3 regions of the Staphylococcus condimenti genome follow, and region 2 is predicted to be linked to each of the others. Evidence: predicted binding sites of a transcription regulator. Region 2 holds the regulator's gene; each other region holds the start of a gene.
What was found. The regulator CtsR, encoded in region 2, represses protease genes until heat stress. The targets are predictions, from matches to a motif close to ATGGTCAATAAAGGTCAAACA.

Region 1 (11,123 bases), 240 kb from region 2:
AAGCAAGTCTTCCACTACTATTTCCTCCTCTATATCTTTAAGGGTCAGTATGCAACCACACTTTGACGTTTTAAGTCCCAGGTGGGACAAAAAATAACATCTCTTACATTTGCAATAATACTATCATCTGTTTTAAAAAGCAAGTCTTAATGCTTAAGTTACAAAACTTACTCTATCATTGTACACAATACTTACCAACAATTATATTATACCCTTTATTCGCATGAAAAATCATCTTTTAACTTTGTTTTTTAGCTATATTTTTTCTTTTGATTATCTCTGCTCTAAAATATCTACTATAATAGTCTTTCAAAGGAGGGTATATTATGTCTGAAAAAGATGAACAACCTGAAGTTATTGATCCAGACGACCCTAGATATAAAGATGACACATACTTTCACTCTACCCGTTCTAACCAAAAAAAATCTGATTTTGAAAATCAAAGACGTATTAAGTACTATTCTTTTGGCGGCTGTTTTCCAATCGGGTGCGGTTGCTTGCCTATTCTTATAATCTTATCGTTTTTTATTACGTGGCTTTTAAATTTAATTCATTAAAAAACAGAGCATTCTCCTATCTGATGAAAGAGAATGCTCGTTTTTGTTATATCAACGTTGTGATGATTGATTATTATTAGATTGGTTATTTGAACTCTGCTTTTGCGAAGAGTTATTGCTTGAATTAGCAGGTGCTTGTTTTTGTTGTGTTTGATTAGAACTGCTTGATGATTGTGTACTTGATTGATTACTACCAGGTGTGTTTCTTACTGTTGATTGCTGTCCTTGCCCTGGCCTGGGTTTATTATTTGATTGTTGATTTTGTGTATTTTGCTGTTGTTTTTGCTGCTGGTTCTGGTTTGATTTTTGTTGTTCTTGTTGTTGTTGACGCTGCTTTTCAGCTTGTGCTTTTTGCTGTTCTTGTTGCTTTTGTTGTTCCATAGCTTTATCAGCTTGTTCTTTTGCTTTTTGCTGACGTTCTTTTGCAACCTGTTCATTTTTCTTCTGCTGTTCTTCAGCTTGTTTTCTAGCAGCTTCTTGATTTTTACGTGCTTGTTCTTGTTGTTTTTTCTCTTGTTCTTGTTGTGCTTTATTGTTTGTTGTTTGTTGTTTTTGAGTATTTTGATTTTGTTGCGCTTGTCTTGCTGCTTGTTCGCGTTGTGCATTTATATTATTTTGTCTTTCTTGTTCTGCAGCTTGCTGGTTCGCCCATTCTTCTTCCTGACGTTGCTTTTCTTTACGCTTTTTCTCTTCGTCTTTTTTCTTCTTCTCTTCACGTTCTTTTTTGTCTTTTTTCTCTTGTTTTTCTTTCTTTTGTTCTTGGCTTAATCGTTCACTGCCCTTTTTAGAATGATCCACAAAAGAGAAAGTAGCAAAGGCAAGCGTGAATAATAAAATAACAACGATAATTGCACTTATTATTTTTGCAAGATTGCTCATCTTGTTTTTAGATGATCTTTCAAAATCATTTCGACCTTTATTAGACATGTGCTCTCCTCTTTCCAATTTCTATTCCTAATAAAATACACATTGAGACTTTTCACACTTTAGTTTTATTTACCCAATTGAATTATTTTTTACATAGTTTTCATTAATTAATCATAACATTTTCCCATGATATATACATCATTTTGAAAGGAAATATGCGGATATTTAAAAGAATTTAACAAATAGCAAGATTCTCTTAGAAGGTACATCAGAAAATAGTAATAAGCGTAGCAGTGTGTATGGATGATTAAACTTTAAAACATTGATATAATAATAAGCACATGTTCATCTCTACAAAAAAATAATGGACCTATACGCTTCTCGCATAGGCCCAATACTAAAGGGAGTCAAAATTTCACCTTCGCACGTATATTATGGGGTATACTGTTTTTAATTAAGAGATGTTTAATTAATTTTCGAAGGTACTTTCATTATAACTTTTTCAGTTGTTTTTTAAATACTTATGTTAAGTTTTTAATGACATATTAATGACTAAAAATTGAATAATCATTGAATATTTAGAATCAATATTATTTAACAACATTTAAATTTGTACATACCATACTATAGAAGAGGTGGATATAAATGAAGGAATTCTTAATTACTGGCGGAACAGGCTTAGTTGGTAGTCATCTTGTCGATGCCATTCATGATACAGACTCACATATCACAATTTTAACACGCCAAGATCGCCATAACTTGGATGATAAAATCACTTATGTCAATTGGGAAAAAGAAGGTTGGGAAGAAAAAGTACCTAATCATATCGATATCGTCATAAACCTTGCCGGGGCTTCGTTAAATAATCGTTGGACTGATGAATATAAACGAGAACTTATGTTAAGTCGTATCCGTTCTACTCAAGCTCTTTTTGAATTATTTAAGCACAAAGGCACTCATCCTTCTGTATTATTTAACGCTAGTGCAGTTGGTTACTATCGTCCTGATTTCCACCGTACTTATACAGAACTTTCTAAATGTGACCCTCATGACTTTTTATCTGATGTCACATATCAATGGGAACGATTAGCACATCAATTTGAAAAATTAGGAACTCGCGTTATAATTGGTCGCTTTGGAATGATTCTTTCAGATGAAGGCGGCGCATTACCGACTATGAAACTCCCGTATAAATTTTACTTTGGCGGTAAATTAGGAACTGGTTTCCAATGGTATTCATGGATACACATTACTGATTTAACAAGAGCGATATTATATCTTATTAATGACTCGCAAGCTGAAGGTGTTTTCAACCTCACAGCCCCTGTATCTGAGCGTCAAAATTTATTCGGTTATACTTTAGCTCGAGAAATGCACAAGCCTCATGAAACATGGGTACCAAGTTTGATACTTCGCCTTGTTTTGGGACAACGTGCCACTATTATTTTAGATACACAAAAAGCAATTCCAAACCGATTGCAGGCACACGGTTTTAATTTTGCTTTTCCAAACTTAAAAGCAGCACTTGATAATTTAGTTCGAGAGTAATTTATTGTATAATATTAACCTATTCACATTCATTTTTTTGTTTTAAGAAAATCTGATAGAAGTTATCAATAGTGTAATTAGAACGAAGGTGTTTTTTGGATATGATTAATAAGTCATCTCAGATTTTACTTATATTAGCAAGCGTGCTATTAATTTGTATCGGAAGTTTTGCAATGACAACACAGATGCCCTCTCTTTTTATCGCACTTCTATATTTATTAATAGGTATTATTTTGCTAGTAAGCGTCTTAATAAAATATGTCAAAGGCCGTAGTCAAAAATAAAAAAAGTTCCGGAAATTGAATTCCGGAACTTTTTCTTATTTGTTCAACTTATTTTTCAGGTTGCATTACTTCATCAATCAAACCGTATTCTTTAGCTTCATCAGCTGTTAAGAAATTATCACGATCTGTATCTTTTTCAATTTGTTCAATTGATTGACCAGTACGTTCTGCTAAAATTTTATTTAATTTAGCACGTGTTTTTAGGATATGAGTTGCAGCAATTTCGATTTCAGTTGCTTGACCTTGAGCGCCGCCAAGTGGTTGGTGAATCATTACTTCAGCATTTGGTAAAGCAAAGCGTTTACCTTTTGCACCTGCTGCTAATAAGAATGATCCCATTGACGCAGCCATACCGATGCAGATTGTTTGTACATCTGGTTTAATGTGTTGGATTGTATCATAAATTGCAAATCCAGCAGTTACACTGCCTCCTGGTGAATTAATATATAAATAAATGTCTTTCTCAGCATCTTGTGCTTGTAAGAATAACAATTGTGATACGATTGAGTTTGCTACGTTATCGTCAATTGCTGAACCTAACATGATAATACGGTCTTTTAATAATCTTGAATAAATGTCATAAGCGCGTTCACCGCGGTTAGTTGTTTCTATTACTGTAGGAATTAAATTCATTACATTTCCTCCTTGTACTTTTATGAATTAACTATATTTTAACCTAAAAGTCAAAAATGGTCAAAAATAATACTCACTTTGTTTCTATAATCCATATTGACCCTATTGGTGGTTAAAGGTACACTATTAATTGTCTGTTATCATTTACCCCTCGTAGTGTAATGGATAACACATAAGATTCCGGTTCTTACAATAGGGGTTCGATTCCCTTCGAGGGGGCTTTTTAAGCTTATAACTTTTTAGGGTTATAAGCTTTTTTTATGCTCATATCACTTACTATCCATGTTTACATAGCAAAAGCATGCGGCTCTCTATATCAATTTACACTTTTTAGCTTTATTTAACTCTTTTAATTAACTAAGTTCAATTTAATCTTTTCTAATAATTAGAATTATGTTAAAGTCTATATGTTTGAAAGATATCAACTTAGTTAATATTCAGAAATTTTTGTAAATAACGTTTTTTTGATTTTTTGGGAGGTTCAAATGAAAAAAGTAATTTTAGTATCAGGTTTAATGCTGTTCTCATTATTTTTTGGAGCCGGCAACTTGATATTTCCACCAATGTTAGGTTATACCGCACAAAGCAATATGTGGGCAGGTATGACAGGATTTGCAGTAACCGGTATTTTATTACCATACATAACTGTTATCGTTATCGCTTATTATGATGGCGGTGTTGAATTTATAGGCAATAGGGTCCATCCAAAATTCGGATTTATTTTTGCGGTTTGTATATATTTATCTATCGGAGCACTATATGGTATTCCACGTGCGGCCAATGTCGCATACGAAATTGGAGCTAAATCAATTTTACCTTTCCACAATACTTGGACACTGGTTGGATTTTCACTTATATTCTTTATTGTAGTTGGTTTAATTGCTTTATATCCAAATAGAATGGTAGATAACTTAGGGAAGGTTTTAACACCCGCTCTCTTACTCGTAATCGGAGCACTTTGTATCGCAGCTATTATTCATCCAGAAGGCAAAGTTGGCGAACCCCAAGGTAAATATGCAGAAGCACCATTAGTATCTGGAATTTTAGAGGGGTATTATACTATGGATTTAGTTGCAGCTCTTGCCTTCTCAGTTGTTATTGTACAAAGTTTTAAATTAGCAGGTATTTCTGACAGTAAGAGAATTGTTAAAAATGTAATCTTAGCCGGCTTAATCTCAGCTGTTCTGCTAACAATCATATACTTTTCACTTGCTTATCTCGGCATCACTACAAGTAAACCAGGATTTGAAAATGGCGCAAGTATCCTAACATATAATTCAGTTAGATTATTTGGTGCATTCGGTAATATTTTATTTGGTGTTATTGTGATTTTAGCGTGTTTAACAACTTGTATCGGGCTCGTCAATGCAAGTTCAGCATTCGGAATGAAAAAATTCCCTAAAATTCCATATAAGACTTATGTTTTAGTCTTCTCTTTAGTTGGATTTTTAATTTCAACGTTAGGACTAAATATGATTTTACAAATTGCTGTACCGCTTCTAACTTTTATCTATCCGATCTCTATCGTACTTGTATTAATTTCATTAGTCGCAATTGTAATACCGACACGTTTGAAAATCGCTTATATCCTACCGACAATTTCAACGTTACTTATTTCAGTTCTTGAAATATTAAATACTTTTAAATTAATTAAGCCATTGAACCATTTGTATCAAGCATTGCCTTTATCAGAACAAGGCTTGGCATGGTTATATTCATTTTTAGCATTAACAATTATCGGTATTATTATCGACTTTATCAGAAACAAAAATACCGTTCACTCTAATCAAATCGATAAACAAAAAGCATAAAAACATGTATATAGAGAATGAACAAGCAGAAAACCGATGGAAACAAATGAATTCCATCGGTTTTCTTATGTCTATAAATAACATCAAAATAATACTATTTCTCTTTACTTTCCTAATTTTTCACAATATTTTTATATTGAGCAAACCCGTTTTAATTTAAATCTGATGTGTTAAAATTAATATTGCATTTTAAAGGTAACACTGCTCAACAATCACCCCTTTGTTGGCAGTTTTTTAACGGACCAGCTAAAAAGAGATTTAATCTTTTTAAACAGTTCGTATAGGTAAAGGGACGTGTTAGATTCATTTGTCCCTATTTCTTTATGTAAAAAACTTCAGATTTTAAATTTTTCAAGAAGTATTCTCTAAAAATTTATTGAAAGGTAGGTTTGTAATGGAGCAAAAGTTTAATTACAACTTAATCACAACTGTCTTCTTTATTACAGGTATTGCCGTCATGTGCAGTTTGTATTCTGCTATTCCATTAATGCCTGTTATTGGTAAAGAACTTCATTTAAGTGAAAGTGCAACCACATTGATCGGTGTTGTATTTTCTATTTCATATTCAGTCAGCTGTATGTTCTACGGTATTATTTCTGATAAATTCGGCAAGAAAAAAGTAATCCTCGTTGGGTTATGTGTGTTGACATTAACAACTTTTGCGATTGGTTTTATTCATAACTTTATCTTGCTATTAATTGTCAGAGTCATTCAAGGCATGGCTGCAGCGAGTTTCTCACCCGTTTCACTCACTTATGTAACAGAAGTGTTCCCTATCAACAAACGTGTAACTGCAATTAGTTTTATCAGTACAAGTTTCATGTTATCTGGGGTCATTGGACAAAACTTGAGTGACATTATTGCTGCACATATGAGTTGGCGCATTGTTTACTTTATCTTAACTATTGTTTATATTTTATTAGCATTTTGGATTTTACGTGCAATCCCAAAAAGTCCATATCATATTCCAGATACAAAATTCTCGATATTCTTCAAAAACATGAGACATATTTTTGATAATAAAGGCATTGTATTATGCTTTTTCGTATCACTTACTATCCTTACGTCATTCGTTTCAATGTATACTATTTTAAATGAATTTTTAACTTCAAAAACTATCAATGCAGACTTAACTATGATTTCTACTGTTAAATTATTCGGTTTAATTGGTATGGTACTTGCACTTGCTGCAGGACGTGTAAGTGATTTTATCGGTGTTAAAAAAGTATTGTTGATTGCACTGCTCACGAGTGGTATTTCAATTATATTAATGGGCATTTCACATAATGTCATTATCATTACAACATTCAGCGTAATCTTTATCGCAGGTATCGCCTTTGCGATTCCTTCAGTTATTTCTCAAATCGGTTTGTTAACTGATAAAGATAAAGGATTCTATCTTTCTATTAATACATTTATGTTGTTCATCGGTACAGCCATTGCACCAGTGTTATCATTGAGATTATTAGAATTACCTTCATATTCACTCATGTTTGCAGCCCTATCGATTGTTAACTTTATCGGTTTGGCAATCGCATTCTTTATTCCAAAAGCACAAATCACTGAATAATATTTGATTTATTAAAAAGGTTATTCCCGCAAAATGGGAATAACCTTTTTTTACATATCGATATGTTCACCGCTTCGAATTTTATCTGCAAGTTCATTCAACTTACGCAAACGATGATTGACACCTGACTTTGAAATGGTGCCCGTTGAAACCATTTCACCAAGTTCTTTTAATGAAACATCTTGATTTTCTACACGTAATTTAGCAATTTCTTTCAAACGGTCAGGCAAGTTTTCTATCCCGATTTCTTGATCGATGAGTTGTATACTTTCAACTTGGCGCATTGCTGCACTGACTGTTTTATTCAAATTCGCTGTTTCGCAATTCACCAAACGATTTACTGAATTACGCATATCCCGTACAATACGGACATCTTCAAATTTCAGCATCGCTTGATATCCGCCGATCAAACTGAGGAAATCTGAAATTTTTTCAGCTTCTTTTAAATAAACAATACTGCCTTTCTTACGTTCAAGATGTTTAGCATTCAATTCATATTCATTCATTAACTCTGCTAAACCTTCTGAATGGTTTTCATACAAAGAAAAAATCTCTAAATGATAAGATGAAGTTTCTGGGTTGTTGACTGAACCTCCTGCTAAAAAAGCACCTCTGAGGTAACTGCGTTTCATATCATCATCTTGAATCATTTCAGGATCAATCGCATGTGTAAAAACGCCGTCTTTTAATATCCCCAACTCATCTAAAATTTCTCTGGATTTCACTTTAGTTCGACAGATATAAATATTATTCTTCTTCAATTTCATTTTCTTTCTGACAAGTATTTCTACTTCAATATTGAAAACTTTTTTGATTAAAGAATAGATACGTCTTGCAGTTGTAGCATTTTCAGTTTGTACATTAATCACAAATTGCTGATTCGACAAACTGAGTGCACCATTCATACGGATTAAGGCGCTTAATTCAGCTCGCGCATTTTTTTCATCGACATCTATTCTCGTTAATTCATTTTTCATGTCTGATGCAAAGCTCATGCTGCGCCATTCCCTTCTTTACTTTTTTCTTTTTTTAGGCTTAAACGGTATTGTGCTTGTAAGATCTAATGCTAAATCATAAATCATGTTCGCAAGTATTGCCGTATTATGACGGACACGATTTTTATCAGAGATATGTACTAAATTTTTATCTGTTAAAGGTGTAATACCTTCCGCTTCAATCTCTTCTTTATGATATTTAACAGGTTCAGCATGCTCTTTACGGTAGTTTTCTAAGATTTGTTCACTATAATCTTCATTTCCGCAGCAAATTACGTAATCTATAAAATCCGTTCCCATATGGCGATTCAACGCATGCACGTGATCCATGACATCAAATTCATCTGTTTCTCCGTGCTGTGTCATTACATTAGACACATAAACTTTAGGTGCATCGCTATTTTGTATCGCTTCTCCAATACCTGGAACGCATAAGTTCGAAAGCACACTTGTATAAAGCGAACCTGGACCTAAGACAATTAAATCAGCATGTTCTAGTGCATCAACTGCTTCCTCCATCGGTTGTACATCAGCAGGTTCGATAAATACGCGTTTAATCTTTTTTTGACGCTTGGGTATGCTTGATTCACCACAAACAATTTCCCCATCTTCCATTTCAGCATTTAATCGAATACTTGAATTCGTGGAAGGTATGACACGTCCTTTAATATTCAGTATTTTGCTCAATTCTTTGACCGCATGTCCAAAGTCATCTGTAATATTTGTCATTGCTGCGATTAATAAATTACCTAAAGAATGTCCTTCTACTTGATTATCTTGAAAACGATATTGGAAGAGTTCTTTTAAAGTCGGCTCAGTATCACTTAATGCTGCAATGACGTTTCTGATATCTCCAGGGGCTGGAATATCCATCTCATTACGTATTTTACCTGTACTGCCACCATCATCTGCTACAGTTACAATTGCAGTAATGTCGATTGGATAATCTTTCAGACCACGTGCCAAGACAGAGAGTCCTGTACCGCCCCCGATTAATACGATTTTAACCTTTTTCATTCTCCACGCCACTTTCAATATGTGCATCTCTATGGTGGACATACACATTATAGTCATAACTTTCGTTTAAATCCTCAGCAAGACGTTTGGCTAATGCGACTGAACGGTGTTGACCGCCTGTACAGCCAATTGCGATAACCAATTGAGTCTTGCCTTCTTTTTTATATCCCGGAATCATAAACTTCAACAAATCTAACAACTTATCATAGAAAATTGCTGTTTCTTGCCATTTCATGACATACTGATACACTGCATCATCTACACCAGTCAATGGTCTTAATGCCTCTACATAAAATGGGTTGGGTAAGAAGCGGACATCAAATACTAAATCAGCATCTTGTTGAATACCGTGTTTGAAACCAAAACTTGTAACGCTGATACTGAAAGTTTCAATATCATTACGATTAAATAAATGATTGATTTGAGCACGTAATTCTTTTGGTTTGAGTGTTGTTGTATCAATTATATAATTTGCGAGACTGCGAATTTCAGTTAATGAATTTCTTTCTTCGGCGATGGCATCAATTAATGAACGTTGTCCGTTTTCATTTAAAGGATGCGCACGACGTGTCTCTTTATATCTGGAAATCAGTTTGGCTTCGCTTGCTTCTACAAACATAACATCTACAATCACACGGTTTTGACTGCGAAGTAAATCCACTTCTTTAACTAAGGATTTGAAAAATTCTCGTCCACGTAAGTCAATTGCAATTGCTACTTTTCTTAATGATGGATTACCCTGTTCCATCAATTCTACAAATTTAGGGAGTAAAATAGGCGGTAAATTATCTACACAAAAGTACCCTAAATCCTCCAAGTTTTGTAGTACTAAAGACTTCCCTGCACCTGACATACCTGTAACCACTAATAATTCACTTTTACTTACGATTTCATTTTCTTCATGTTGCATTTTGCCACCATCCTGTTTAAATTCGCTCATAATATCCTCATTATATTCAATACTATCACATTAACTTCCTGGATTGGCATTGCAAATGCAGAATATGTAAAAAGGTTTGAATAAAACACGAAAAATTTACATTCATGTAATACTCAAACCTTCTTTGTTTTTTTAAATTATGCTTCAGTTGCGAGTTTATCTTTCACTTCTTCAATATATGCTTGAGCATTTTGTGCAGCAATACTGCCGTCACCTGTTGCAGTTACAATTTGTCTTAAACCTTTTTCACGCACATCTCCTGCAGCGTAAATACCTGGAAGTTTAGTTTCCATTTCGTCGTTTGTAACAATATATCCTGCATCGTTTGTAATACCTAAACCTGTGAATGGTGCTGTTAATGGTTTCATACCAATATATACGAATACACCATCTGCCGGTAATGTTTCTTCTTTACCGTCTACAGTAGATTGTAAAGTAACTGAACCTACTTTACCATTTTCTTCGTTAATAGAAGCTAAAGTATGGTTCCAGATAAAGTCCATTTTTTCATTTTTGAAAGCACGATCTTGCAAGATTTTTTGTGCACGTAATTTATCTCTGCGGTGCACTACTGTTACGCTGTCAGCAAATTTAGTTAAGAAAGTACCTTCTTCAACAGCAGAGTCTCCGCCGCCGATAACAAATAATTTTTTACCTTTAAAGAACGCACCGTCACAAACTGCACAATAACTTACACCGCGGCCGCCAAGTTCTTCTTCACCTGGCACACCGATTTTTTTATATTCTGCGCCTGTTGTAATGATAACTGCATAAGCTGTTACTGATTTATCTCCATAGACCACTTTTTTAATATCGCCTTCGTCTTCAATGCTTTTAATATCACCGTATTGATAAACAGCACCAAATTTTTGAGCATGATCAAACATTTTTGTAGATAAAT
Region 2 (11,123 bases):
TACTGAAGATTTATTTGTTTCTTTTTTATTAGGAACAAAAATAATGATACCGATTAAAGCAAGACCGCCGATAATTGCGATAATAACAAATGTCATAGACCATCCAAAGTTTTGACCAACTAATGTACCGAATGGAACACCTAGGATATTACTTAAAGATAGTCCTAAGAACATCAATGCCATAGCGCTAGCTCTATAAGCTGGTTGAACCATGCTAGCAGCCAATATTGATCCGATTCCAAAGAAAGAACCATGTGCGAGTGAGGTGATGATTCTGCTTGTCATCATAAAACCATAAGTTGGACTTAATGATGCAGCAATGTTGCCTATCATAAAAATAATCATTAAGAGTATTAATAGATATTTTCTGTTTAACTTGATTGTAAGCATAACAAGAATAGGACCGCCAATTGCAACACCTAATGCATAACCCGTGATTAACTGTCCTGCTTGACTCACAGAAACATGAAAATCTCGTGCAATATTAGGAAGCAAGCCCATGATTACAAATTCTGTCATGCCTATTGCGAATGCCCCGATTGCCAGCATCCATATAGCGATAGGGTACTTCTTCATAAAAACACCTCCAAATTTTGCAAACATGAGGAAAAGTATATTAAATATTAAATCTAGAGTCAATGCTTTCACTGCATTTAATTTAATTACAAGTATAATCAATTAATCCAAATAATTACTTAAAATACTTTTAAAAAATTCAATTCAAAGGCGTGACAGTAGTCCTCTGAATTGAATCATTTATTGTATATACCTCTTGAAATTAGAAAATTAATTAATTTAGTTTTAATTTCGAATTAAGTTGGTTGGATTTTGAGCGACATTACATGTTGATCACCTGAGGGACCTCCAATTACACGTTTCGTGTCCTTAAATCCGCATTTTTCATAAACATAAATTGCTTTTGAGTTTTTGAAATTAACTGAAAGCATGATTTCATTGATACTAGAATAGTGACAACGAATGTAATTTGGAAGTTGAAGCAACGCTTTTTGTGCAATCTTATTACCTTGCATTTGTTCAGTAACTGAAAAAGATTTTACTAACACTGAGTGTTCGTTATCAGTAAGACCAAAACGTTCATTATTAAAATTCAAACGAAGAAACCCTGCTACTTTGTCATTTGAGAAAATGAGGACAGGATCTTCTGTGTCTGCTAAATCTTTCACTGCGTTTAAAGGTGTCAATGCATAGTCGCTGTCTTTATCTGCAATGGTTAAATTTTTGATTTCAGTGTCATATTTAGAATGATAAGGTTCAAGTGTAATTGTAGACATTAATTATTTCACCTCTAAATTATAAGTGTTTTGATTAAAGCCTCAGTGTGCGATTTCAGTGCTTCATCTTTAATACCGCCAAAACCAATAATAAATTTAGGAATATCTTTATTTTGGCTATTTTTCTTCATATATTTATTTAAGGGCGTCAATTTTACATGATTAGACTTAGCCCGATCTAATACTTCATTTAAAGTTAAGCCGTTTTGCATTGTAATCGTAAAATGCATGCCTGTCGTTGCGCCTTCAATTAGAATCTGGTCTTTATAAGGTGTTAATGCATCTATAATATACGTCAGTTTATACCGGTAGACTTTACGCATTTTATTCAGATGTCTTTCAAAAGAACCATTTTCCATAAATTCAGCAACCATATACTGCATTGGTGCTGGGACAGTGGTGCCTTCTTTATCTGGTAAGTCGTGATAACGCTGCATTAGATTTTGAGGTAAAACCATAAAAGCAATACGGCAACTTGGGAAAAGTGATTTTGAAAATGTACTTATATAAATAACCTTTCCAGTCGTATCCAAACTTTGCAGAGCTGGAATAGGTTTACTGAAATAACGGAATTCTGAATCGTAATCATCTTCGATAATATAACGTTCTGAGTGTTGCTGCGCCCAGTTGATAAGTTGAGTTCTGGTTTTTAAATTCATGATGTAACCAGTAGGAAACTGATGCGAGGGCGTTACATAAACCACTTGATGATTAGATTTTTGAACTTTTTGCATATCGATACCATTTTTCTTAACAGGAACTCTTTTATAATTCAATCCTTTTTTATCTAATACTTGCTTAATTGGAGGATAACTTGGATATTCGATGATATAAGAACGCTCTGTCAATATATCAGTCACTTGGTTAATCAATTGTTCTGTAGAAGAACCAATAATAATTTGATCTGGGTGGCAATTAACACCTCTGCTATTAAATAAGTAATGCGCTATAGCTTGGCGTAATTTATATTCACCTTGTTGTGCACCAGGTTGCAGTATATCTGGTAATGATTTATCAAATACATCTCTAGAATATTTACGAAATTGCTGCCAAGGGAAGTGTTCTGTATCAATACGGGCCAGATCAAATTGATAACGTGCTTGATGGTCTCTATTTTTTTTATTTTCTGGAAATGAAGAAGAAGTCTCTTTTGTTACGATAGGGAGCGATTCGATATCTGACACATAATAACCTGAACGCGGTTTAGAATATATATAACCTTCGTCAAGTAAATACTGATAAGCATGTTCAATGGTTGTGTTGCTGAGTGAATGGTGTTCAGCGAGACGGCGTTTAGAAGGAAAGCGGTCCCCAGATTTATATTGACCTTCGATAATTTGTTCCTTTAATGTTTGGTAAAGCTGCATATATAAAGGTTGCGGCATTTAAACTGACCTCCTATTTTTTATTGAAATTGACTCTTTAACACTATCAGTTTATCCTTTAAACTGAATTTAATCAATTAGAAAAGGGGTATTTAGTATGTCTAAACAAGTAGGTTCAGATCGAGTAAAACGTAGAATGGCTGAAATGCAAAAAGGCGGCGTTATCATGGACGTTGTTAATGCAGAACAAGCTAAAATTGCAGAAGAAGCAGGAGCAGTAGCTGTTATGGCTTTAGAACGCGTGCCTTCTGATATCAGAGCAGCTGGTGGCGTGGCACGTGCTTGTAATCCTAAAATCGTTCAAGAAGTAATGGATGCTGTTTCAATTCCAGTTATGGCAAAATGCCGTATCGGTCATATTACTGAAGCACGAGTACTTGAAGCGATGGGTGTTGACTATATCGATGAGTCTGAAGTATTAACTCCAGCAGATGAAGAATATCATTTATTAAAAAGCGATTATACTGTACCATTCGTATGCGGATGCCGCAATTTAGGCGAAGCTGCACGTCGTATTGGCGAAGGTGCTGCGATGTTGCGTACAAAAGGGGAACCTGGAACAGGTAATATCGTAGAAGCAGTTCGTCATATGCGTCAAGTTAACTCAGAAGTTGCGAAATTAACTGTAATGCCAGACGATGAAATTATGACATTTGCTAAAGAAATCGGTGCACCATACGAAGTATTGAAATCAATTAAAGATAACGGACGTTTACCTGTTGTTAACTTTGCAGCTGGCGGTGTTGCAACACCTCAAGATGCTGCATTAATGATGCAATTAGGTGCAGACGGAGTATTCGTAGGTTCAGGTATCTTTAAATCTGATGACCCAGAAAAATTTGCGAAAGCAATTGTTCAAGCACCAACACACTACACAGATTATGAATTAATCGGTAAACTTGCTCAAGAATTAGGCGAAGCGATGAGAGGATTAGATGTTAACCAATTATCTCTAGAAGAACGTATGCAAGAGCGTGGCTGGTAAGATGAAAATCGGCGTACTCGCTTTGCAAGGCGCAGTGAGAGAACACTTGCGCCATATTGAATTGAGCGGACATGAAGGTGTCAGTGTAAAACGTGTTGAACAATTAGAAGAAATTGACGGTCTAATTTTGCCTGGGGGCGAATCAACGACATTACGTCGTTTGATGAACTTATATGGCTTTAAAGAAGCATTGGTTAATTCTGATTTGCCAATGTTCGGGACTTGTGCAGGTTTGATTGTATTAGCCCAAGATATCGTAGGCGAAGAGGGTTATTTACAAAAATTAGACATTACAGTTGAACGTAATTCATTCGGCCGCCAAGTTGACAGCTTTGAAGCAGAATTAGATATTAAAGGTATTGCAGATGATATTGAAGCAGTCTTTATCAGAGCACCGCATATCGAAAAAGTAAATAGTGATAATGTGGAAATCTTAAGTACTGTAGATGATAAAATTGTAGCGGTGAGAGAAGGCAACTATTTAGGTGTTTCTTTCCATCCTGAATTAACAGACGACTACCGAGTGACACAATATTTCATTAATCATATTGTCGCAGAACATAAACATGCTGCAGTTTAATCTGCAGATAATAAAAAGCGAGGACTCTTTTTTATAGAGTGCTCGCTTTTTTAAACTTTTCTAGAAAAATCAAACCTTCATTGTCAGGCTCTTTAATACCATTCTTATAGTCATAGCCGCGTTTACGATAGAAATTAACACCAGTGATAGAAGCGGGGATTTCTAAACGCTCAGCACGATGATAATAGTAATCATCTTCTAATGTATCCATAATTAATGTACCGACACCATGTTTTTGATAATCTGGTGAGACGAAGATGGAGAAAAAACAAGATTCAGTTTTGCTTCCATAATAAGGACCGATTGCACCTGTCGCAATCAGTTCATTATTGAATTTGAAAACATAGAAATTGAAGTTTTCAGCTTTGTATTGGATGCTCTCTGGTGTAATATCTTTAACGTAACTCTCAATGTCTTCTGCAGGTTCATCTTTGATGTTGGTCGTTCTAAGTGTATGAATAATAAGATCCACGACGGTTTGTGTATCTGATTCTTGAAACTTATTGATTTGAATCTGATTTAAGTCCATTAAATCACCTCGATTTTAATTTAAAACGTATATACATTCGAATTCTTCACAGACCATTGTTTCTTCTTCAGAAAAAGATTGGTTGATTGAGTTGAATTCTTTCTCGAAAAAGTCCGTATGAACTGTTCTCCAGTAGCTTAATGTACGATCTCCTTCACCTTCCTTATAAGCATGCATTTCTGATACTTCAGAGAAGGGTACTTGATATACATTGGTATTTTTAATAATACAGATAGGATTGTCTTGTGCATCTAGAACGATGCTCAAATCGCCAACTTTTGGTAAGTGTTCTTGCTCTGCTGTGTAAAAAGCTAAACCGCTTGTTGTCGCAGTTTTAATACCACGTTTTACTAAATCTGCAAGATGACTTGGATCTACTCCAAATTGCCATGCTGTATAAGGTTTATTTTGATACTCAGGGTAGTGTGATACAAATGCTTTCCAGTATTCTTCAATAGCCATTTGGTTGTTCCTTTCTCTACTATGTTAGTGAGATTTTACATTATATAATGATGGAAAGCAATTCAATATGGGATATGTCTTTATGCAGGTACTGTTTAATTATTTGCAATGGATAATAAAAAAGATGACTCCCTTAAATGAGGAAGCCATCTTATAAGCTGCTTGTACTTACATGAAGAAACCTGCAATAGCAGCAGAAATGAATGATACTAATGTTGCACCGAATAATAATTTAAGTCCGAAACGTGCAACAACGTCACCTTTTTCATTATTTAATGATTTGATTGCACCTGAAATAATACCGATTGAACTGAAGTTCGCAAATGATACTAAGAATACTGAAGTAATACCAACAGCACGTTCTGATAATCCGTGCATTTTTCCTAGACCTTGCATAGCTACGAATTCATTTGATAATAATTTAGTTGCCATTAATGAACCAGATCTTACTGCATCATCCCAAGGTACACCTGTTAAGAATGCAAATGGTGCGAATACGAAGCCGATTAATGTTTGGAAGTCCCATTTAATGTGTCCGCCAGAAACCATCGTGAAGATTCCGCTGACAATACCGTTTAATAAGGCGATGATTGCGATATAACCAATCAACATCGCGCCTACAATAACTGCAACTTTAAATCCATCTAAGATATATTCTCCCAACATTTCAAAGAAGGATTGTTTGTTTTCAGTTTCTTCCACTAATAATTTGTCGTCTTTTTCATCCACAGTATATGGATTGATAATCGAAGCGATAATAAAACCGCCAAATAAGTTTAATACGATAGCTGTTACGACATACTTAGGTTCAAGCAATGTGAAGTAAGCACCGACAATAGAAGCGGATACTGTAGACATTGCTGAAGCTGTAAGTGTATATAAACGTTGCTTAGGTATGTAAGGAAGTTGTTTTTTTAATGAGATAAACACTTCAGATTGTCCTAAAATAGCCGCAGCAACTGCGTTATATGATTCTAATCGTCCCATGCCGTTGATTTTTGAAATTAAAAATCCTAAAACATTAATAATCCACGGTAAGATTTTTGTATATTGTAAAATCCCGATAATTGCTGAGATAAATACAATCGGTAATAATACACTGAAGAAGAACGGCGGATTCTTAGGATCAACATATTTAAATCCTCCGAATACGAAATTCACTCCATCAGCTGCTTTAGCTAACAGATAAGAGAATCCATTTGCAATTCCGCCAATAACTGTAATTCCCACATTTGTTTTTAAAAGCAGGAATGCGAAGATGAACTGGATTACAAGTAAAATGCCGACATATTTCCATTTGACATTTTTCTTATCTGAGCTAAAAACAAATGCAAGTGCTAAAAAGAAGATAATGCCTATTAAAGCAATAATGATATGCATGTTTTTTCTTCACCCTTTATTTTTATTTTCATACCATATCATACATTAAAATGGTAGTAAGTAACATCCTAATTTTTCAAGAAAATCAAATTTTTTATAAACATATTGGTTGAAAAAGGTCAAAGTTGGTCATATAATATAGTCAAAGAAGGTCAAAAAAGGGGTGATATCCATGCATAATATGTCCGACATCATAGAACAATACATTAAACATTTATTTGAGGAATCAAATAAAGATGTTGTTGAGATTCAAAGAGCAAATATTGCTCAACGCTTTGACTGTGTACCTTCTCAGCTTAATTATGTGATTAAGACAAGATTCACCAATGAACACGGTTATGAAATAGAAAGTAAACGTGGCGGCGGTGGTTATATACGAATCACCAAAGTTGAAACAAAAGATACAAAAGGTTATATTGACCATCTCTTGCAAATTATTGGAGATTCTATTTCTCAACAACAAGCACATTATGTGATTGAAGGCTTGCTTGATAATCAATATATTACAATTCGTGAAGCTAAGATGATACTAGCCGTAGTTGATAGAGACACACTTAGAATGGATGTTGCGGCAAGAGACATTGTCCGCGCTAATATATTGAAACAGCTATTGCCGGTCATTAATTACTATTAATAGACAAGGAGGCTGCACATGCCTGACGATAAATTAGATGCACAAACGTCCGAAAAGTATGATGGGATGTTAAAGGAAGCACATCCCGAACGTGTTGAACCTATAAAAGCAGAACACCAAGAAGAACCTTCTTGGGAAAACAATCAAGAAGACATGGAAGGTTCATTTGTAATTAAACAAATATTACAGCACTTAGCGTCTAAACACGGTATCCATTTAGAAGAGCTGAATGTAAGAGAAGAAAAGCGCTGTCCGAATTGTCATATGACAATTAAAGATATTGCTTATAAAGGAAAGTTCGGATGTGCGCAATGTTACACTACTTTTAAAGAGGATATTGTGGATATTGTGAGACGTGTGCAGGGCGGACAGTTTGAACATGTCGGTAAAACGCCTGCTTCCTCTACACACAAAATTGCACTAAAGAAATTGATTGAATCTAAAAATAAATATTTGCAACAATTAGTAGATAAACAATTGTTTGAAGAAGCTGCTGTGGTTCGTGATGAAATTAAAGCACTTCAAGAAGAAAGTGAGGGATAGCATCATGAATGAACATTCAATGTATATGAGTGAAGGGATGGAACATGGCGAAGAAACACCAGTAGTCATGTCTTCACGTATTCGGCTCGCAAGAAACTTGGATAATCATGTGCACCCCTTAATGTTTACTTCTGATATTGAAGGACAAAAAGTTATTAATGAAGTACAAGATGCTTTGCCTGATATGCAGACATTGCAACTGAGCGATATGGAACAAACAGATAAGCTCAAATTGGTGGCTAAACATTTAATCAGCTCTGAGTTGATTAAGCAACCTGCTTCAGCAGTATTGTTGAATGAAGATGAATCATTAAGCATAATGGTAAATGAAGAAGATCATATTAGAATTCAAGCAATGAGTACAGATATGAATCTTGCATCTTTATTTGAAAAAGCTTCAGAAGTAGATGATGAACTAGATCGGAAACTCAGTATCAGCTTTGATGAAACACTCGGTTATCTTACAACGTGTCCAACGAATATTGGTACAGGAATGCGTGCTAGTGTGATGTTGCATTTGCCAGGGCTTTCAATTACTAAACGTATGAATCGAATCGCACAGACTATTAATCGATTCGGATTTACAATTAGAGGTATATATGGTGAAGGATCACAAGTCTATGGTCATGTATTCCAAGTTTCGAACCAATTGACGTTGGGAAGAACAGAAGAACAAATTATAGAAACATTGATAGAGATTGTACAACAAATTATTACCGAAGAGCTGAACGTCAGAAAACAATTGCATCAACACAGCTCGGTTGAAATGGAAGACCGTATCTACCGTTCTTTAGGGTTATTGCGCTATGGTCGCTTAATGTCACTTGAAGAAGCGGCAATGCGGTTAAGTGAAGTGAAATTAGGAATAGATTTAGGGTATATTGAACTATCAGATTTCAATTTTAATGAAATGATGGTGGCGATACAATCTCCATTTTTAATAAATGAAACAGATGAAATATCGATAAATGAACAAAGAGCGAATGTAATTAGAGAACATATAAATTAGGAGGTTTTGCTATGTTATTCGGCAGACTTACAGAACGTGCACAACGTGTATTAGCACATGCACAAGAAGAAGCGATTCGTTTGAATCATTCAAATATCGGAACTGAACACTTACTTCTTGGTTTAATGAAAGAACCAGAAGGAATTGCTGCAAAAGTATTAGAAAGTTTCGGTATTACAGAAGATCTTGTAGTAGCAGAAGTAGAAAAATTAATTGGACAAGGTCAAGAACAAGTCGGCACATTGCACTATACGCCAAGAGCTAAGAAAGTTATCGAACTTTCAATGGATGAAGCACGTAAACTTCATCATAATTTCGTCGGAACAGAGCATATCTTGCTTGGTTTAATCCGCGAAAATGAAGGCGTAGCAGCACGCGTGTTTGCAAACTTGGATTTAAATATTACAAAAGCACGCGCACAAGTAGTGAAAGCACTTGGCAGCCCTGAAATGAGCAACAAAAATGCGCAAGCAACAAAATCAAATAATACACCGACATTAGACGGTTTAGCACGCGACTTAACAGCTATCGCAAAAGACGGCACATTAGACCCAGTTGTCGGCCGTGATGCAGAAATTACACGCGTCATTGAAGTTTTAAGTCGTCGTACAAAAAATAACCCAGTGTTAATTGGTGAACCTGGTGTTGGTAAAACAGCAATTGCAGAAGGCTTAGCACAAGCAATTGTAAATAACGAAGTACCTGAAACATTGAAAAATAAACGTGTAATGTCATTAGACATGGGTACAGTCGTTGCTGGTACAAAATACCGCGGTGAATTTGAAGAAAGACTTAAAAAAGTAATGGAAGAAATTCATCAAGCAGGCGACGTTATCTTATTCATCGATGAATTGCACACATTAATTGGTGCAGGTGGCGCAGAAGGTGCAATTGATGCATCTAATATCTTGAAACCAGCACTTGCACGTGGTGAATTGCAAGCAATCGGTGCAACAACATTAAATGAATATCGTAAACACATTGAAAAAGATGCAGCGTTAGAACGTCGTTTCCAACCTGTTCAAGTAGATGAACCAACTGTTGAAGATACAGTTGCTATCTTAAAAGGTTTACGTGATCGTTATGAAGCACATCACCGCATCAACATCTCTGATGAAGCAGTCGAAGCAGCAGCACGTTTAAGTGACCGCTATGTTTCAGATCGTTTCTTACCAGACAAAGCTATCGACTTAATCGATGAAGCAAGTTCAAAAGTAAGACTAAAAAGTCATACAACACCAACAAACTTGAAAGAAATCGAACAAGAAATTGAAAAAGTTAAAAACGAAAAAGATGCAGCTGTACATTCTCAAGAATTCGAAAATGCTGCCAACCTTCGTGATAAACAAACTAAATTAGAAAAACAATATGAAGACGCTAAAAACGAATGGAAAAATGCACAGGGCGGTTCTAACACAACACTAAGTGAAAATGATATCGCTGAAGTGATTGCTGGATGGACTGGTATTCCATTAACTCGTCTAAATGAAACTGAATCTGAACGTCTATTGAACTTAGAAGACACATTGCATGAACGTGTTATCGGCCAAAAAGATGCAGTTACTTCAATCAGTAAAGCTGTAAGACGTGCACGTGCTGGATTGAAAGACCCTAAACGTCCAATCGGAAGCTTTATCTTCTTAGGACCAACTGGTGTAGGTAAAACTGAATTAGCACGTGCTTTAGCAGAATCAATGTTCGGAGACGAAGATGCGATGATTCGTGTTGATATGAGTGAGTTCATGGAAAAACACGCAGTCAGTCGTTTAGTAGGTGCCCCTCCAGGCTACGTAGGTCATGACGATGGCGGTCAATTAACTGAAAAAGTAAGACGTAAACCTTATTCAGTTATTCTTTTCGATGAAATCGAAAAAGCACATCCAGATGTATTCAACATCTTGCTACAAGTGCTCGATGATGGTTTCTTAACTGATACTAAAGGCCGCAGAGTAGATTTCCGTAACACAGTAATTGTTATGACTTCTAACGTCGGTGCACAAGAATTACAAGATCAACGCTTTACTGGTTTTGGCGGCGGTTCTTCAGAAGGACAAGACTACGAAACAATTCGCAGTACAATGTTGAAAGAATTGAAAAACTCTTTCCGTCCTGAATTCTTAAACCGTGTAGATGACATTATTGTATTCCACAAACTTAATAAAGATGAATTGAAAGAAATTGTAACTAAAATGGTTAATAAACTTACAGAACGCTTATCTGAACAAGATATTAATATCAGCGTTACTGAAAAAGTGAAAGAAAAAATCGCTGAAGAAGGCTATGACCCTCAATATGGTGCACGTCCTCTTATCAGAGCAATTCAA
Region 3 (11,123 bases), 360 kb from region 2:
TAGGATTGCCCATAGAGAATCCATCAAAAAGATGTTGATCGAAGTTATCAATATATACATGGTCTTTGACTTCAGCAATAATATTTTTCACCTGCATTTTTTGAAGAGATTCAATAATGCTTGCTGCTAAGTCTGGATCGAGTGTTTCGTGAGTCACAGGTGCATCTGAATCAGTTGGATTATGTACAAATGCACCATTGAAATTAACAATAGGTGTATTTAGGTTTAATTGTTCATAGTATAGCTTACTCGCACGGAAAGGTCTGCCTGTTGCTATCATAATATAGTGACCTTGTTCTTTAAGTTTTTCTAAAACTTTCAAAGTATAAGGTGAAATTTCTTTTTCATCATTCAATAATGTCCCATCTAAATCTAAACAAATTAAATATGGTTCCATAAAATTATCTCCTTAATGCTGAGAGGATTCGTTAAATAATGCATGTACTGCAAATTTTAAAATAGGCTGAACGCCTAAAGAAAGTATGATGCTTTTCTTCAAGTTATCGTTCTAGCCTTTATAGTGATAAACAAAACATTGATGTCTATAGTTAATAATATCTTGTCATTTGAAGAGATATTATTATTTAACACCTTATCCAGTGTATTCTAATAATAGCATTTTATTGGAGTTTTGTCGGATATTTGATATATTAAGATTAATAATTATTGCTTAGAGAGGTGAGCGAAATGGAGGAAGCATTAAAAGATAATATTCTTGGTGCATTAGAAAATGTAATTGACCCTGAGCTAGGCATAGATGTCGTTAATTTGGGTTTAATATATAAAGTAGATCTTGATGATGATGGTTTATGTAAAGTTGAAATGACTTTAACTTCAATGGGTTGTCCGCTTGGACCGCAAATTATTGAACAAATCAAAATGGTTCTTGCTGAGATTCCTGAAATCCAAGAAACAGAAGTTAATATTGTATGGAATCCACCATGGAATAAAGATATGATGTCACGCTATGCGAAAATTGCTTTAGGCGTGAGCTAATTTACATTTAAAAATAATGTTATCACTTTAGAAAGAGAAACGATACATTGCTTAACGTTAAACTTTAAAACAGTTTAATGCAATGCGTGTCGTTTCTCTTTTGTTATTTAAAATAAAACTATCACAAAATAGTCAAATTTAAATAATGTACGGTTTTGTAAGATTTAAAATTAACTCAAATCGCATATAATGACTTGATATTGCAAGATTATTACATTAATATTACAAGTGGTAATTATGACGCAAACGTGCCTATTAAATAGATACATAGCACATGTTAACGGAAATTAAAGATGGAAAGAAAGGTAAGTGCATGAATAATTTGAAGCGCAGTTCAAGTAACAATAACTCGCCTAAGAAGATGAATTACATGCCTGGACTCGATGGGTTAAGAGCGATTGCGGTTCTAGGAATTATTATTTATCATTTGAATAAACAATGGCTTGCAGGCGGTTTCTTAGGTGTTGATACATTTTTTGTTATTTCTGGTTATTTAATCACAAGTTTGTTGTTAATAGAGTATAAGAAAAATGGAAGTATTGATTTAAAAAAATTCTGGACGAGACGTATTAAACGTTTAATACCAGCCATGGTATTTGTGGTCAGTATCGTCACCATTGTCACTCTGATTTTGCAGAGAGAAGAAATTATAAGAGTGAAACATGATGCTTTTGCAGCACTCTTTTATGTTTCAAACTGGTGGTACATTGCAAAAGACGTAAACTACTTTGATCAATTCTCATTTGAACCATTAAAACATTTATGGTCACTCGCAATTGAGGAACAATTTTATTTATTTTTCCCACTAGTTCTTATTTTATTATTGAATAAAATTAAAAAGCCGAAACAAATCACACTGATATTTTGGGTGATTTCTCTAATTTCATTGTTGGTGATGGTATTGTTAACACACCCTGGAATGAACTTTTCACGTGTGTATTTCGGTACTGACACAAGACTGCAAACACTGTTGCTAGGTGTTATATTAGCATTCTTATGGCCGCCGAACAGATTGAAAAAAGATCCGCCTTTTGCAGTTCGTTCACTGGTAGATATTGTTGGTGTGATATCGCTTGCGATTTTGGTTTGTCTCTTTATATATGTAGATGACCAAAGCTATTGGATTTATAATGGTGGCTTTTACTTGATTTCAGGAATTACTTTATTCTTGATTGCAAGTATCGTACATCCATCCGGATTGTTGGCTCGATTTATGGGTAATCCTGTATTCGTTTATTTAGGTAAACGTTCATACAGTTTATATTTGTGGCACTTTCCAGTTATTATTTTTACACATCGATATTTCGTAGCAGGACAAATTCCTATTTATGTCTACTTGATTGATTTAGTACTGACAGTTGCTATGGCAGAGTTCTCATATCGATATGTAGAAACACCTTTCCGTAAAAAAGGCTTCAAAGCGCTATCTATTAGTAATTGGTCTAAAAGCAACATTGTCCGTTGGGTTTTAATGCTTCTTATATTAATTCCATTTGTACTTATTTTAGCTGGACTTTTTGATAAATACGGTAAAGATACTGTAGGAGAAAAAGCGACGCAGTTTGATACGAATAGTATTGATAAATATGTAGTAAGACCTATTCCTTATGGAAAAATGGATTTCCTAGGAAATGGCGGCGGTGAAGAACCGGAAGAAAGTACAGATGTATATGATGATGTGCAACCGTTATTAATCGGTGACTCCGTCATGGTAGATATTGGTGAATACTTTAAAGAAAGTGTGCCGCGTTCTGTTATCGACGGTAAAGTAGGACGAAATATGTATCAAGCGAAGCCATTAATTGATTCGCAATATAGCCATTACAATAAAAAAGGCGACAAGGTCATTATTGAACTTGGTACAAATGGTGATTTTGATAAAAATCAACTTGATTCAGTTATCAAATCATTTGGCGATGCGGATGTATATCTTGTAAATACACGTGTGCCACGTGATTACGAAAAACACGTGAATGACTTGATGAAAGAAGCAGCAGCTAAACATAAAAATGTAAAATTAGTAGATTGGTACAGCCGATCAGCAGGACACAGTGAATACTTTGCACCTGATGGTATTCATTTAGAATATTCAGGAGTTAAAGCATTATCTGATGAAATTATTAAAACAATGGGATTAAAAAAAGATAAATAAAATAGTAAAGTAAGTGTAGGAATGGAGCTGGAACATTATTTTTTCCAGCCCCATTTCTTTTTTAAATTTTTTTGAATTCAAAGAGGGTAATAAGTTGAAAAAATCTTAGAATATAGCTTATACTATTATTAAGGTCAAAGTAAGTCAAAGTCAAGAAGGTTCTTGGCTCAGTATACTGAATCGACAGAGGTGAATAAATTGGATGCAAATAAAATGACATATGCTGTTCAAGAATCATTGCAAGGTGCAATTGAAATCGCAAAACAGCACGAACAGCAAAATGTAGAAGCAGAAGCAGTTTTGATTGCTGCTTTAAATAGTGAAAATAGTCTTTTTAAAAGTGTACTTGAACGCGCTAATATAGATATAGTAGCACTTTCTGAAGCATATGAAGAAAAACTAAATCATTATGCAACAGTCAAAGGCGATAATATACAATATGGACAATATATTGGTAATAATACGAATACACTTTTTAACCAAGCTGAAAAAATAATGGAAACGTATGATGATGAATTCGTCTCTATGGAACATCTTTTACTTGCTGCGATTGAAACAAATGAAATAACTCAGCAATTTGTAGGCAATAAGGATGAAGTAATCAAAGAAATTATTAAGAAAGTCAGAGGAGGAAATCACGTGACATCACAAAATCCTGAAGCAAATTATGAAGCTCTAGAAAAATACGGACGTGATTTAGTTGAAGAAGTCCGTCAAGGCAACATGGATCCTGTTATTGGACGTGATGAAGAAATTCGTAACACAATACGAATTTTGAGCCGTAAAACTAAAAATAACCCTGTATTAATAGGGGAACCTGGTGTAGGTAAAACTGCAATTGTTGAAGGCTTAGCACAACGAATTGTTAAAAAAGATGTGCCTGAGTCTTTATTAGATAAAACGATTTTTGAATTAGATTTAAGTGCTTTAGTAGCTGGCGCGAAATATCGCGGTGAATTTGAAGAACGATTAAAAGCTGTATTGAAAGAAATCAAAGATTCAGACGGCAGAATCATATTATTTATTGATGAATTGCATATGCTAGTTGGAGCAGGTAAAACAGACGGCGCCATGGATGCCGGTAATATGTTGAAACCGATGCTTGCTAGAGGTGAACTGCATTGTATCGGTGCTACAACTTTGAATGAATATCGTGAATATATTGAAAAAGATTCTGCGTTAGAACGTCGTTTCCAAAAAGTAGGCGTTTCTGAACCGGATGTAGAAGATACAATTTCAATTTTACGTGGTTTGAAAGAACGTTATGAAGTATATCATGGTGTGAGAATTCAAGACCGTGCTTTAGTAGCAGCAGCGGAATTATCTGATCGCTATATTACAGATCGCTTCTTACCGGATAAAGCAATTGATTTAGTAGACCAAGCTTGTGCTACTATCCGTACTGAAATGGGATCTAATCCGACAGAACTTGATCAAGTCAATCGTCGAGTTATGCAATTAGAAATTGAAGAAAACGCATTAAAACATGAATCTGATAATGTCAGTCAACAACGTTTAAAAGAGTTGCAAGAAGAACTTTCAAATGAGAAAGAAAAACAATCAGCATTGCAATCTCGCGTAGAACAAGAAAAAGAAAAAATCTCAAAACTGCAAGAAAAACGAGCAGAATTGGATGAAAGCCGCAAAGCTTTAGAAGATGCGGAAAATAATTATGATTTGGAAAAAGCAGCTGAATTACAACATGGTAAAATACCGAAATTAGAAAAAGAATTGCGTGATTTAGAAGATGCTTTCCAAGATGAACAAAGCGAAGATCATGAAAGAATCATCCGTGAAATTGTTACAGATGAAGAAATTGGGGATATTGTCAGTCAATGGACAGGTATTCCAGTTACTAAATTAGTAGAAAGTGAACGTGACAAATTATTACACTTAAATGATATCTTGCATGAACGTGTTGTAGGTCAAGACAGAGCTGTGGATTTAGTCGCAGATGCAGTTATTAGAGCCAGAGCAGGTATTAAAGATCCTAATCGTCCAATAGGCAGTTTCTTATTCCTAGGTCCTACAGGGGTAGGTAAAACAGAATTAGCTAAAGCTTTAGCTTCTTCTTTATTTGATTCAGAAAAACACATGATTCGAATCGATATGAGTGAATATATGGAAAAACATTCCGTTTCAAGATTAATTGGAGCTCCTCCTGGCTATGTAGGTCATGATGAAGGTGGACAATTAACTGAAGCTGTGAGACGTAATCCATATTCAGTTATCTTGTTAGATGAAGTTGAAAAAGCTCATTCAGATGTCTTCAACGTATTGCTTCAAATTTTAGATGAAGGACATTTAACTGATTCTAAAGGACGTAATGTTGACTTCAAAAACACAATTATTATTATGACAAGCAATATCGGCTCTCAAATTTTACTTGAACAAGTAAAAGAAACAGGTGTTATTTCTGAAACTACAGAATCTGCAGTAATGACAAGCTTAAACCAATACTTTAAACCTGAAATTTTGAACCGTATGGATGATATTGTTCTCTTCCGCCCATTATCTGTTAATGATATGAGTATGATTGTAGAAAAAATTCTTACAGAACTTAATATTCGTTTGCTTGATCAACGTATTTCTATTGAAGTGTCAGAGGCAGCGAAAAAATGGTTGGGTGAGGAAGCTTACGAACCTCAATTTGGTGCAAGACCGCTTAAACGTTTTGTTCAACGTCAAATTGAAACACCATTAGCACGTATGATGATTAAAGAATCATTACCAGAAGGTACAACTGTTAAAGTTGATTTAGGCGATAATGAATTGAACTTCAAAGTAGAAGAAGCACAATTAAATTAAGATAGAACAAAATGCTGGAATCTCGAGAAAACTAAGAGATTCCAGCATTTTTTGTAAAATAAAAAATCCAGTATTAAATACCGGATTTAATGTCGATATGTTATTGTTTGCTGTCTTCCGCTGAAGTTGAATTTTTAACCGGCTTCATAAGCACATCTAAAATTGCAACTACAATTGTGAAGATAACCGCAAATAAAATTGGGATAATAAAATTCAATTTGCCGCCACCTGCTAAACTATTTAATACGAAGTTTACCATTTCAAGCAACAATACTGACCAGAATAGTACCATAATGTATCTCATCTGTAGTGCCTCCATAGAATTATCTTTATTTTAATTATAAATTAGAACAATAGCTTTGTATAGTGATGGAAGTAAAATATCAAAGTTTTACCTTATTAAAATCGGGTTTTGACATCACAATAATTGTGATACGGAACTTCAAATATTATAATAGTATGAGTAATTCCATAACAGATGATAGTTAAAGCGCTTGTGTTTAAAAAGAAAAATATGATAAATTAATACCTGGTATTAAAAATATTTTTAAGAAGGTGTAGAACCATGGACGTGGGTATTAAAGGTTTCGGAACTTATGTTCCGGAAAAAGTAGTAGACAATGCCTATTTTGAAACTTTTTTAGAAACTTCGGATGAATGGATTTCTAAAATGACAGGAATTAAAGAACGCAGATGGGCAGGAGAAGACCAAGAAACATCAGATCTTGCATATGAAGCTAGCATAAAAGCAATTAAAGATGCAGGTATAAAACCTGAAGATATAGATATGGTCATCGTTGCGACTTCAACAGGTGATTTTCCATTTCCAACTGTAGCAAATATGCTTCAAGAACGACTAGGATTAGGTAAAGTAGCAACAATGGATCAACTTGCTGCTTGTTCTGGATTTATGTATTCATTAATTACTGCTAAGCAGTACATTGCATCAGGCGATTACCAAAACATTTTAGTCGTTGGTGTAGATAAATTATCTAAAATTACAGATATGACAGATCGTTCGACTGCAATTCTTTTTGGTGACGGAGCTGGAGCAGCAGTCATCGGAGAAGTTTCAGAAGGACGCGGTATTATGAGTTATGAAATGGGTTCTGACGGCAGCGGCGGCAAATATTTATATTTAAACCCTGAAAATGGCAAAATCTTTATGAATGGTCGTGAAGTGTTTAAATTTGCAGTACGAATTATGGGAGAAGCTTCACGTAATGTTGTTGATAAGGCTGGTATTACTGCTGACGATGTTGATATGTTTGTTCCACACCAAGCGAATATCAGAATTATGGAATCAGCTCGAGAACGTTTAGGAATCCCTAAAGAAAAAATGAGCGTTTCAGTGAATAAATATGGTAATACTTCGGCGGCTTCTATTCCGTTAAGTATCGGCCAAGAACTTGAAAACGGCAGAATCAAAGATGACGACGTCTTGGTTCTAGTTGGATTCGGCGGCGGCCTGACTTGGGGCGCAATTACACTAAGATGGGGAAAATAGGAGGATAAAGTATGAGCAAAGAGCAACGCGTTGTAATTACAGGACTAGGCGCATTATCTCCACTAGGTAATGATGCGAAAACTTCATGGGAAAATGCCTTGAACGGTGTTAATGGTATTGATGAAATTACACGCATCGATACATCTGATTACAATGTTCATTTAGGCGGAGAATTAAAAGATTTTAATATTGAAGACTATATTGAGAAAAAAGAAGCGCGTCGTATGGATCGTTTTACACAATATGCAGTCGTTGCTGCACGTGAAGCGGTTAAAGATGCTAAGTTAGAAATCAACGATGCGAATGCAGATAGAATCGGTGTATGGATTGGTTCAGGTATCGGTGGAATGGAAACATTCGAAGTTGCACATAGCCAATTGCTTAATCGCGGTCCTCGTCGTGTCAGCCCATTCTTTGTACCAATGTTGATTCCTGATATGGCTACTGGACAAGTTTCTATCGATTTAGGTGCAAAAGGCCCGAATGGTTCTACTGTTACAGCTTGTGCAACAGGTACTAACTCAATTGGTGAAGCTTTTAAAATCATTCAACGTGGCGATGCAGATGCTATGGTTACTGGCGGTAGTGAAGCGCCAATTACACATATGGCTATTGCAGGTTTCAGTGCCAGCAGAGCGCTTTCTACTAATGATGATAAAGAAACAGCTTGTCGTCCATTCCAAGAAGGCCGAGACGGCTTTGTAATGGGTGAAGGTGCAGGTGTTTTAGTGATTGAATCATTAGAATCAGCACAAGCACGCGGTGCTGAAATCTATGCAGAAATCGTAGGTTATGGTTCAACAGGTGATGCATACCATATTACTGCGCCAGCTCCAGAGGGTGAAGGTGGTTCACGTGCAATGCAAGCAGCTATGGATGATGCAGGCATCCAACCATCAGATGTACAATATTTAAATGCACATGGTACTAGTACACCAGTAGGTGATTTAAACGAAGTGCTTGCAATTAAAAATACATTTGGAGATGCAGCAAATAACTTAAAAGTCAGCTCAACTAAATCAATGACAGGTCACTTATTAGGGGCAACAGGCGGTTTAGAAGCAATCTTTTCAGCGTTATCAATTCGTGATAGCAAAGTTGCGCCGACAATTCATGCAGTAACTCCGGATCCAGAATGTGATTTAGATTTTGTACCAAACGAAGCTCAAGATTTAGATATTACTTATGCGATGAGTAATAGTCTTGGATTTGGCGGACACAATGCTGTATTAGTATTTAAAAAATTTGAAGACTAGCGGCAAAATAGTCTATTAAGACATAAAGAAATGATAAGCATTTGAAGCGGTTATTTTAATCGTTTCAAATGCTTTTTTTCTTTTTATTCAAAACAGAAATAAAGATTTTAAAATCATAAACTGAAATGAATACACCATATTAGCATTAAATGTGTATAATGAAATAAACTATTAAAAAATAATGTTCTTTTTAATTAATGATTTAACGCATTAAATCAAAAAAACTAAATGCATAAACAAAGGTGGGTGAAATCGATGCATCAATTGAATCAACTTTCTAGAACATTAAAAGCAAGAATGCTGTGTGATTTTTTGCTTACACTTTCAAGTTCTGCGATTTTACCTTTTATCGCTTTATATCTAACCACTATGATTAATGCTGTTTTTGCAGGTATTTTCTTGATGGCAACTGTTATCATCGGATTTATAGTATCATTTATCGGCGGCTATGTTTCTGATCACTTTGAACGTAAAAAAGTAATCAGTTTTGTCCACGGGATTTATACAGTGTGTTTAGTGTTGCTAATAATTACTGTAAATATGCATGGTATTGGATTGGTATTATTTTGTATAACGTTCTTCGTTTTTTCCATAACCAATTCATTTGAAATGCCCATTTTAGAAGCAGCGATTATGGATGCTATTCAAGCTCAACGTCGTGACTTTATTTACCGTTTCTTCTACTGGATGAACAATATTGCTATGGCAATCGGTATGTTGATAGGTGCAGCATTGTATGCTGAACATCGTCATTTACTATTTGGTTTGTTTCTCGCTGCAAATTTAATTAGTTGGTATGTGTTTGTATTCATTTATGATGTACAACAAAAATTTGCGAATCATGATTCGTTGGACTCTGTAGTTAAAAAGTTTCTGCATGGCTATGTACAAGCTTTTAAAGACAAACCCTATATCATTTTGATGCTCGCATTCAGTTTTGTATTCATGGCAGAAGCCAGCTTAGATACATATGTCATTGTACGTCTCCAAAAAACATTTGATCCGGTATCATTTTTAGGAATTAGAATTGATGGGGTACGTATTTTCACGTTAATTATGATTGTAAATACGATCACAGTTGCGTTCTTAACCTTTTATATAAATCGTTTGGTTGAAAGTTTTTCGAAGAAGGTAATATTTGTGATTGGAATTTTCTGTTATACTTTTGGTTATGTCATGATCACATCAGCTAATGTCTTATTTTTTATTTTAGTTTTTGCATTTATTGCAACAATTGGTGAAATTATTTATTCACCAATTTATAACTCAGAAAGATTTGCATTAACACCAGAACATGCTAGAGGTGTGTATAGTTCAATCAGTTCATTAGGTTTTACTACTGCAAAAGTACTTTCTCAATTAGGTTTAGTGATTGGCGTATTCTTAACACCATGGATGATGTCTGTTTATACTGGTGTAATTGTATTAATTGGTTTTGCGTTAATGTATCTCGTGCTGTTTAAAATGCCGAAGATACAACAAGTTAAAGAATAATAAATTAAAAACGGCGACGCTAGTTGCCGTTTTTAAAAAGTAAATATTGCGCATAAACATAAAAGAATTAAAACTGCATTGATAATTGTCATTCTTTTTGCCCATGCCTCTACTAAATAAAAGTCTCTTTTTGCTTGCTTAGGGTTCATAAATTCATCATCTTCCCAAGCCTTACGATGCTTTTTTCCTCCCATTTGATAACGGATACGTCTGAATCCATAGCTTGTCGCATCAAAAATCCCATCTTGAACTAGGATTACTACGAATCCTGCAATAAACAAAATCATACTTACAATAAATAAAATATCTATATAATTTGACCAAGTATGTGTTCTGAATCCCCATATTATTAAACTGAGAACAGGTGCAAACAACACCCAAATTAACCATTGTAAATATTTGTTCATATTTTTCTCCTAAATTAAAAATTATATACTTTTCCAACTATTAACCATATCTATAAATATTTTTTTAATAAAAAACTGACGTTAGAAAGTAGAAAATACCTTGTTAATACTAAGTTTATTATACATGTTTTACGGAACATTTTGTTGCAACAATTAAAATATTCTAAAAATTGTGTTGATTTAGAATGCAAATTATAGCTATAATAATATTAAAATATTTCTGAAAATTTTGAAGGAATGTTTATTTTGAATTCATAAGGGGGATTGTCTATGTTTAGATATATACTCAAACGTTTTGGATATATGCTGATCTCTTTGTTCATCATTATGACTATCACTTTCTTCTTAATGAAACTGATGCCAGGTTCACCATTTAATGATGCAAAGTTAAGTGCAGACCAAAAGGAAATTTTAAACGAGACATATGGTTTAAATGATCCAGTTATTGTTCAGTATCTGCATTATCTTAAAAATGTTGTGACAGGAGATTTTGGGGTGTCATT

Region 1: a site for CtsR is predicted at 3,936-3,956, ahead of clpP (ATP-dependent Clp endopeptidase proteolytic subunit ClpP). Genes of this name have one in related genera too.
Region 3: a site for CtsR is predicted at 3,279-3,299, ahead of clpB (ATP-dependent chaperone ClpB). Genes of this name have one in related genera too.

Annotation. Positions count from the first base shown of each region.
Region 1 covers NZ_CP015114.1:1,094,380-1,105,502, forward strand. The annotation lists gene A4G25_RS05550 (sugar-binding transcriptional regulator) at 1-15, opposite strand, end outside; gene A4G25_RS05555 (hypothetical protein) at 327-557, shown strand; gene A4G25_RS05560 (DUF4887 domain-containing protein) at 609-1,484, opposite strand; gene A4G25_RS05565 (TIGR01777 family oxidoreductase) at 2,070-2,972, shown strand; gene clpP (ATP-dependent Clp endopeptidase proteolytic subunit ClpP) at 3,305-3,889, opposite strand; tRNA gene A4G25_RS05580 (tRNA-Arg) at 4,037-4,108, shown strand; gene brnQ (branched-chain amino acid transport system II carrier protein) at 4,375-5,700, shown strand; gene A4G25_RS05590 (MFS transporter) at 6,095-7,270, shown strand; gene whiA (DNA-binding protein WhiA) at 7,321-8,265, opposite strand; gene A4G25_RS05600 (gluconeogenesis factor YvcK family protein) at 8,284-9,282, opposite strand; gene rapZ (RNase adapter RapZ) at 9,269-10,192, opposite strand; gene trxB (thioredoxin-disulfide reductase) at 10,360-11,123, opposite strand, start outside.
Region 2 covers NZ_CP015114.1:1,338,433-1,349,555, reverse strand. The annotation lists gene A4G25_RS06815 (MFS transporter) at 1-576, opposite strand, end outside; gene A4G25_RS06810 (GNAT family N-acetyltransferase) at 813-1,292, opposite strand; gene pdxR (MocR-like pyridoxine biosynthesis transcription factor PdxR) at 1,307-2,677, opposite strand; gene pdxS (pyridoxal 5'-phosphate synthase lyase subunit PdxS) at 2,775-3,662, shown strand; gene pdxT (pyridoxal 5'-phosphate synthase glutaminase subunit PdxT) at 3,664-4,242, shown strand; gene A4G25_RS06790 (GNAT family N-acetyltransferase) at 4,274-4,771, opposite strand; gene A4G25_RS06785 (ASCH domain-containing protein) at 4,787-5,233, opposite strand; gene A4G25_RS06780 (NupC/NupG family nucleoside CNT transporter) at 5,402-6,613, opposite strand; gene A4G25_RS06775 (CtsR family transcriptional regulator) at 6,786-7,247, shown strand; gene A4G25_RS06770 (UvrB/UvrC motif-containing protein) at 7,314-7,790, shown strand; gene A4G25_RS06765 (protein arginine kinase) at 7,795-8,799, shown strand; gene A4G25_RS06760 (ATP-dependent Clp protease ATP-binding subunit) at 8,811-11,123, shown strand, end outside.
Region 3 covers NZ_CP015114.1:977,887-989,009, reverse strand. The annotation lists gene A4G25_RS05025 (Cof-type HAD-IIB family hydrolase) at 1-397, opposite strand, end outside; gene A4G25_RS05020 (metal-sulfur cluster assembly factor) at 688-996, shown strand; gene A4G25_RS05015 (acyltransferase family protein) at 1,310-3,148, shown strand; gene clpB (ATP-dependent chaperone ClpB) at 3,347-5,956, shown strand; gene A4G25_RS05005 (YjzD family protein) at 6,057-6,260, opposite strand; gene A4G25_RS05000 (beta-ketoacyl-ACP synthase III) at 6,522-7,463, shown strand; gene fabF (beta-ketoacyl-ACP synthase II) at 7,475-8,719, shown strand; gene A4G25_RS04990 (MFS transporter) at 8,975-10,213, shown strand; gene A4G25_RS04985 (DUF3899 domain-containing protein) at 10,246-10,620, opposite strand; gene opp3b (oligopeptide ABC transporter permease) at 10,891-11,123, shown strand, end outside.